Regions from separate parts of the Dietzia sp. 2505 genome, predicted to be linked through region 2. Evidence: riboswitches for the same ligand, from Rfam matches in the RefSeq annotation. Region 2 holds a riboswitch; the other holds the start of a gene.
The links. Region 2 has a riboswitch for cobalamin ahead of ABIE38_RS08670 (ABC transporter substrate-binding protein). Riboswitches for the same ligand answer to the same signal wherever they lie in the genome.
Positions count from the first base shown of each region.

Region 1 (3,398 bases), 300 kb from region 2:
CCAGTTGGTGGTCGTCGCCCAACACCAACAGCGTGAACGTGTTGAGCGCGCCGAACATCATCGTCAGGGCCGCCCCCACCAGAACGATCGCCGTGGTGTCGTGCGCGCGACGAGCCACCAGGACCACCCCGGCCAGCGGCAGCAGGGCGCCGAGAAAGGCGGCCATCGGGAGCGTGAAGACACCCCACATCCCGGCCCCCACACCCAGGACGGTCAGGACCACGACGCCGAAGCCGGCCCCGGACGACACCCCCAGCAGGTACGGATCGGCCAGCGGGTTGCGCGTGACCGCCTGGGCGACGCCTCCCGCCACCGCGAGGGACGCGCCGACCGCCGCCGCCATCAGCGACCTCGGCAGCCGGGACTCGATCACGATCGCCTCGCGGGCCTCGGACCACCACGGGGTGAAGGAACCCGGGGCCACACGGTGGGCGACGATCGCCCAGACGTCGCCGAGTGGGATGGACACCGACCCCAGGGAGACCCCCACCGCCACGGACAGGGCGAGGAGGCCCAGTAGCGGAGCGAGGACCAACCCCAGCGGCCGCCTGTCGCGGCGCGGTTCCGTGGTGCGGGCCTGTGACGGGGGGCGGGGCTGCGACGGGGGGCGGGATGCTTCCGCGCGGCGGTTCGGAGCCGACGGGGGGTCCGGAACCGTTGCCCCCGTGCCACGTGCGCTGCGGCCCCCGTCGTGGACGACTGTCGCCACCTCAGCGCCCGAAGGCGTCGGGGTGGAGCTCGCGGGCGATGGTCTCCACCGACGTCGCCATCCGGGAGCTCTCGAAGAAGTCGGCGAGGGGGACCACCACGATGCGGTCGTCGCGGATCGCCGGCGTCGTGGACATGATGGGCTGGTTGCGCAGGTAGGCGATCTTGTCCTCGGCGCTGGTGGCGCCGTAGTCGAGCACCACGATCGCCTCCGGCCGGCGCTCGCCGAGGATCTCCCACGTGGTCTTGAGGTAGGGCCGGTCGCCCTCGATGAAGATGTTGTCGGCTCCCGCGTACTCACCGATCAGCTGGCCGATGCCGACGCCGCCGATCGTCATCGGCTCCGCCTCGCCGCTGTCGTAGAAGAACGTCGGGGTCCCCGAGATGCCGGCCTCGTCCAGGGTGGCGCGGACCGACTCGATCCGGTCGACGATGCCCTCGGTGAGCTCCTGCGCGCCCTCCTCCAGCCCGAGGACCCGACCCAGCTGGGAGAAGTCGGTCTCGAGCATGGAGACGTCCGGGAACCCGTCGCCGCAGTACTCGGAGAACAGGAAGGTGTCGATACCCGCCGCGTCGAGGGCGTCCCGGCTGCGGCCCTCCTTCTCGTCGAACGCGCTGCGCATGCCGGCCACCACCAGGTCCGGCTCCAGATCGATGATCTGCTCCCAACTGGGGTACTCCTCGGCGAGCCCGGGTATCCGCTCCATCTCCTCGGCCACCTCGGGCAGGACGTCCTCGCGGTTCCCGTACCCGCGGCCGACGATCCGGTCCCCCGCACCCATCTGGATGAGGGTCTCCGTGACGTGGGCGTTCATCGTGATGATCCGCTCGGGCGGGGCGTCGAACGTGGATTCACGCTCACAGTTGGTGATGGTCACCGGCTCGGCGAACACCGCCCCGGAGGCGGTGCCCTCCTGCGCCTCGCCGCGGGAGCAGCCCGCGAGGGTGACCCCCGTGACGAGCAGCGCGGCGAGCGTGATGGTGGACCTGGACTGGCGACGGAACATGATCAGACCTCGGATCGTGTCGTGTTGCCCACGAACACACGAGACCCGCAGGTGGGCAGCCGTCGACGCCGGCGGCCGACCGTGCAGGACTCCGGATCGCAGACCTCGGCGATGGACGGAAGTCGCGAACCTCCGGGCAGGTAATCGGGCTCGTCGTCACCGAGGTGACGACACACCGTTGCGGGTCAGCGCCGGATTCTCACCGGTCTTCCCCTGCGTATCCGGAGATCAGCAAGTCGTGATGTCAGTATGCACAGTCGTAGCGGGAATGGTGAGGGCACCTCCCGGCAACTGTGCGCACGGGGAGGGGGTCTACTCGTCGTACCCGAGGGAGAACGCCGCCTCGAGGTCGTGCTTGGACAACGCACGGAACGCGATGTGCGTCTCTGTGTCCACCACGCCCGGGACCTTGTTCAGGCGGTCGGAGACGATGTCGGCCACCTCCTCGTTGCGGCGGGCCCGCACGAGCACGATGAGGTCGATGGTGCCCGTCACCGAGTACACCTCGGAGACCCCGTCGATCTCGGCGATCGCCTCGGCGACCTCGGGGATGCGCGCCGTCTCGGCGTGGACGAAGACGATGGCGGTGATCATGGCCTGAAGGGTAGTCCAGTCGCGCGACCCCGGCTCAGCGCATGTTCTCCGGGGTCCAGTACGCGCGCATCGAACGGATCTTGCCCTGTTCGTCGTGGGTCATCAGGTCCCACACGTTGATGGTGGCCTTGGAGTCGGCGTCGAAGTGGGTGGTGATCTCGAAGTTGAACAGCAGGTCGTCGCCGCACACCCGCGCCTCGATCACCTCGCCGTCGATCTTCATGGCCACCACGGACGAGTAGAACTCCCGGATCGCCGCCTTGCCCTCGTGGACGGTGCCGCCCCCGACCGGGTCCTCGACCGTCGCGTTCTCGGCGTAGAGGTCCATCACGGCCTCGAGATCGCCGGCGACCAGCCCGGCGATGTAGGAGTCTGCGGTGGCACGGATCTGCTCGGGGGAGGCACTCACGACGGTGGCCCTTTCGGTATGACGGCGAGACACCTCGAGCCTAGAACGTGTTCTCGAATAGGGCGCTCGTACCTCGGAATCGAAAAGAAATATGTGACTTGCGCCACACCCGTAGTGGGCCTACGCTCCGTTCACCAGACATCAGGACGTCCATCCGGCCCGGGAACGGGGTACGCCATGTCCACACGGAACGTCTCGGCCAAGGGTTCGGACGAGGAGTCCTTCCACACCGGCCGGGTGGTGATCATCTCCCTGGTCGCCGCGCTCGGCGGCTTCCTCTTCGGCTTCGACACCGCCGTCATCAACGGCGCCGTGGACGCCGTCCAGGAGACCTTCGGGATGAACGCCGGCCTCACCGGGTTCGTCGTCTCCTCTGCCCTGCTCGGGTGCATCGCCGGCGCGTATCTCGCGGGCCGCCTCGCCGACCGCTGGGGGCGCACGCGCGTCATGGTCCTGGCCTCGGCGCTGTTCACCGTCAGCGCGATCGGATCCGGGCTCGCCTTCGGCCCCTGGGATCTCATCCTGTGGCGGGTGGTCGGTGGCCTGGGCGTCGGTGCGGCCTCCGTCATCGCGCCGGCGTACATCGCCGAGGTGGCCCCGCCCTCGATCCGCGGCCGCCTCGGGTCCCTCCAGCAGCTCGCGATCGTCTCCGGCATCTTCGTCGCCCTGCTCTCCGACGC
Region 1 is NZ_JBEPON010000003.1:79,495-82,892, forward strand. Features, by position in the region: gene ABIE38_RS07225 (FecCD family ABC transporter permease) at 1-535, opposite strand, end outside; gene ABIE38_RS07230 (ABC transporter substrate-binding protein) at 711-1,715, opposite strand; cobalamin riboswitch at 1,834-1,955, opposite strand; gene ABIE38_RS07235 (Lrp/AsnC family transcriptional regulator) at 2,028-2,309, opposite strand; gene ABIE38_RS07240 (SgcJ/EcaC family oxidoreductase) at 2,344-2,718, opposite strand; gene ABIE38_RS07245 (sugar porter family MFS transporter) at 2,896-3,398, shown strand, end outside.
Region 1: it holds a riboswitch for cobalamin, as region 2 does, so the genes downstream of both, ABIE38_RS07230 (ABC transporter substrate-binding protein) here and ABIE38_RS08670 (ABC transporter substrate-binding protein) in region 2, are expected to answer to the same signal.

Region 2 (3,398 bases):
GCCGCGCCAACCGGTCTCGGCTATGGACGGGTACGCCCTCGCCGGTCCGGGCCCGTGGCGCTTGACGGGGCCCGCGCTCCGGGCCGGGACGAGTACGCCCGGCGGGCTGATCTCCGGCACCGCCGCGCCCATCGCGACCGGCGCGCTCGTCCCGGCCGGCGGTGACAGGGTGCTCCGCCACGAGCTCGTCGAGGTGACGCGGGACGGATCCGGGCCCGCGGTCGTGACGGCCCTGCCCGAGGCCACCGGCCAGGATGACCTGCGGCCGGCCGGCGAGGACTGGACCGCCGGCCACGAGCTCACGGAGGCGGGAGTCACGCTGGACCCGGCGCTCGCCTCGGCGGCCCTGTCGGCGGGCCTGACCTCGGTGACGGTCCGCGGGCCGGTGCGCGCGACCGTGGTGACGACGGGCGACGAGGTCATGCCCGCCGACAGCCCGTCGCCGTTGCCGCCGGGCCGGATCCGCGACACCGTGGGCCCGCTGCTCGTCGGGGCGCTCGGACGGGCGGGGTTCGCTGGCACCGGGCCGCCCGGTCACTGCCCGGACACCGCGGATGCCATGGACTCGGTGCTCTTCGGCGGGGCCGGGCAGCCTGCCGTGCACGTCGTCGTCCTGGTCGGCGCGACCGGCCGCGGGGTGGCCGACCACCTCCGCCCCGCCCTCGAGCGAGCGGGCGCGACCATCGTGCTCGACGGGGTCCGCGTCCGACCCGGGGGGTCGCAACTGGTGGCGGCGCTGCCCGACGGCCGCGTACTGCTGGGACTTCCCGGCAACCCCCTGGCGGCGGTGAGCGCGGCCGCCACCACGGGCCGCGCGCTGGTCGACGCACTCACCGGCAGGACGCGACCTGCGGTCCTGGCCCGGGTGACCGGTCTCGACCGGCTCTCCGCCCCGGGCCGTGCGCGGATCCTGCCGGCCCGCCCCGACGGGGCCGGCGGATGGACGCTCTCCAGCCGGGTACGCACCGCCCACCTGGCCGACCTCGCGGGCGCTCCCGCGCTCGCTGTGATCCCGGAGGGAGCCGGGGCCGACGACCTCGTGGAGATCGTCGACTGGATCTGAAGGCCGCGGTCGAACCGGCCCTCCACCGCATCCGACCCTGAGGAGCGTTAAGTCCCTATACGGCAGCCACTGTGAGAACAAGAAGGAGCAGGCGGTCGCCGCGGTCGCCGCGTTCATCATCAGTTACATCCGGTGACCCGGGCTGAGGAGGGATGAGGTGGGATACACGATCATCGCCACGGCGTTCGGCCTCGCCGCGGCCGCCTCGGCGCTCGCCGCATACACCGGACACCGCGGGTGGGTTGCCGATCCCCGCAAGGGCTACCGCGTACCCGCGCGGGTACGCAGCGATCCCGAGCTGACCCACAGGGCGAACCAGCTCGTGGGAACGTGGTGCCTGCTCGCCGCCGGCCTGGCGCTGGCGCCTGTGGTCGCGGTGATCCCCGCAGTGATGTCCGAGTTCCGACTGGACGCCTCGACCGGGCTTCTCGCGGCCACCGCCGCTTACGCCCTGCTCGTCGGGGCGGTCGCGCGGTACCCCTTCGCACGGATACAGCGGCTGTAGGCTCGCACGGCGGGAAACGCCCAGGCGGGCTGGCGTGTCCGGTTGTGTTAACGTCTGATCGCCAGCATGACCCCGGAGGGGTCGCGGGAACCCGGTGTGAGTCCGGGACTGACGCGCAGCGGTATGGGTGATGGCGGGGCACGATGCCACTGGATCGCAGGATCTGGGAAGGCGCCCCGTCCAGAGGATCCCGAGTCCGAATACCGGCTGGCCCTCGCGGTCCCCACCGCCTGGTCATGATCGGGCTTCGCGTTCCAGGCCCGCGACCTCGGAGTACACCCATGCGTAAGTCAGGCCTGCTCGCCCTCGTCGGCGCCGCCGCCCTCGTCCTCACCTCCTGCGCAGCCGATGACCCGGCTGCCACCGCCGGCCCGGCGGTCGGCCCGATAGAGAACTGCGGTCAGGAGGTGACCGTCGACTCGATCCCCGAGCGGATCGTCTCGCTCAACCAGGGCTCGACGGAGATCCTGCTCGCTCTGGGCCTCGCCGACCGGATGGTCGGTACCGCCACCTGGACCGACCCCGTGCTCGAGGAGTTCGCCGAGGCGAACGCCGCCATCCCGCGGTTGGCCGACAACGCGCCGTCGATGGAGGCGGTCCTCGACGTGGAGCCGGACTTCGTCACGGCCTCCTTCGGCGGCACCCTCGGGGACGGCGGAGTCGCGACCCGCGAGCAGTTCCACGAGTTGGGTGTGGGCACTTACCTCTCCCCCGCCGACTGCGTGGGCAAGATCTCCGACTCCGGTGACGGAGAGCGCGAGACGCCGTTCACCACGGACCTGCTCTACCGGGAGATCACCGAGCTCGCGCAGATCTTCCAGGTGGAGCAGGCCGGCGAGGAGCTGGTCACGGACCTGCAGCTCAGGCTCGACAGGGCGCAGGAGACCGTGGACGCGACCGGGGTGTCGGCGATGTTCTGGTTCGCCAACTCGGAGTCCCCGTACCTGGCCGGCTGCTGTGGCGCCCCGGGGCTCATCTCGCGCACCCTCGGCGTGGAGAACGTCTTCGACGACACCACGCAGGAATGGCCGCAGATCAACTGGGAGGTCGTGGCCGAGCGCGACCCCGATGTCATCGTCCTCGGCGACCTGACCCGCCGGAGCCAGACGGCCGAGACCGGAGCGGCCAAGATCGCCTACCTGGAGTCGAACCCGGTGACCAGGGAGATGTCGGCGGTCCGCGGGAAGCGGTTCATCGAGCTCACCGGCGCCGAGATGAACCCCTCCCTGCGCACTGTCTACGGGGTGGAGACCGTCGCGGCGGGACTCAAGGAACTCGGGCTGGCCGGTGAGCCGAATCCGACGAACTGATCTGATGCCCGGTGCTCGACCACGGTCTGGGCCGGCACACACCCGCCCTCGTCAGGACGACGCCGGCCACACCGTCATCGTGGGCAGGCCGGACCCGGCGGACCGGCAGGCACCGCTGCGGCGGCCAGTCGCCCTGGCCGTTCTGTGGCTCGCCGGACTGGGCGTGCTCGGCGTGTCGATCGCACTCGTACTGACGATCGGCCCCTCGGGCCTGACGGCAGGGGACGTGGCGCAGTCGGCCCTGGCGCGACTCGCCGGTACCGAGTCGGGGTTGACGCGCATCCAGGAGGGGATCATCTGGAACCTGCGCCTGCCCAGGACGATGATGGCGGCTCTGGCCGGCGCCGGGCTCGCCCTGTGCGGGGTGATCCTGCAGTCGCTGCTCCGCAACCCCCTGGCCGACCCGTACATCCTCGGCATCTCCTCCGGCGCATCCACGGGCGCGGTGCTCGTCGTGGTCCTGGGCGTCGGAGCGGGGGCGGTCGGACTCACCACGGGCGCTTTCGTCGGGGCGCTGACC
Region 2 is NZ_JBEPON010000003.1:379,405-382,802, reverse strand. Features, by position in the region: gene ABIE38_RS08680 (NTP transferase domain-containing protein) at 1-1,063, shown strand, start outside; gene ABIE38_RS08675 (hypothetical protein) at 1,221-1,568, shown strand; cobalamin riboswitch at 1,614-1,794, shown strand; gene ABIE38_RS08670 (ABC transporter substrate-binding protein) at 1,850-2,878, shown strand; gene ABIE38_RS08665 (FecCD family ABC transporter permease) at 2,958-3,398, shown strand, end outside.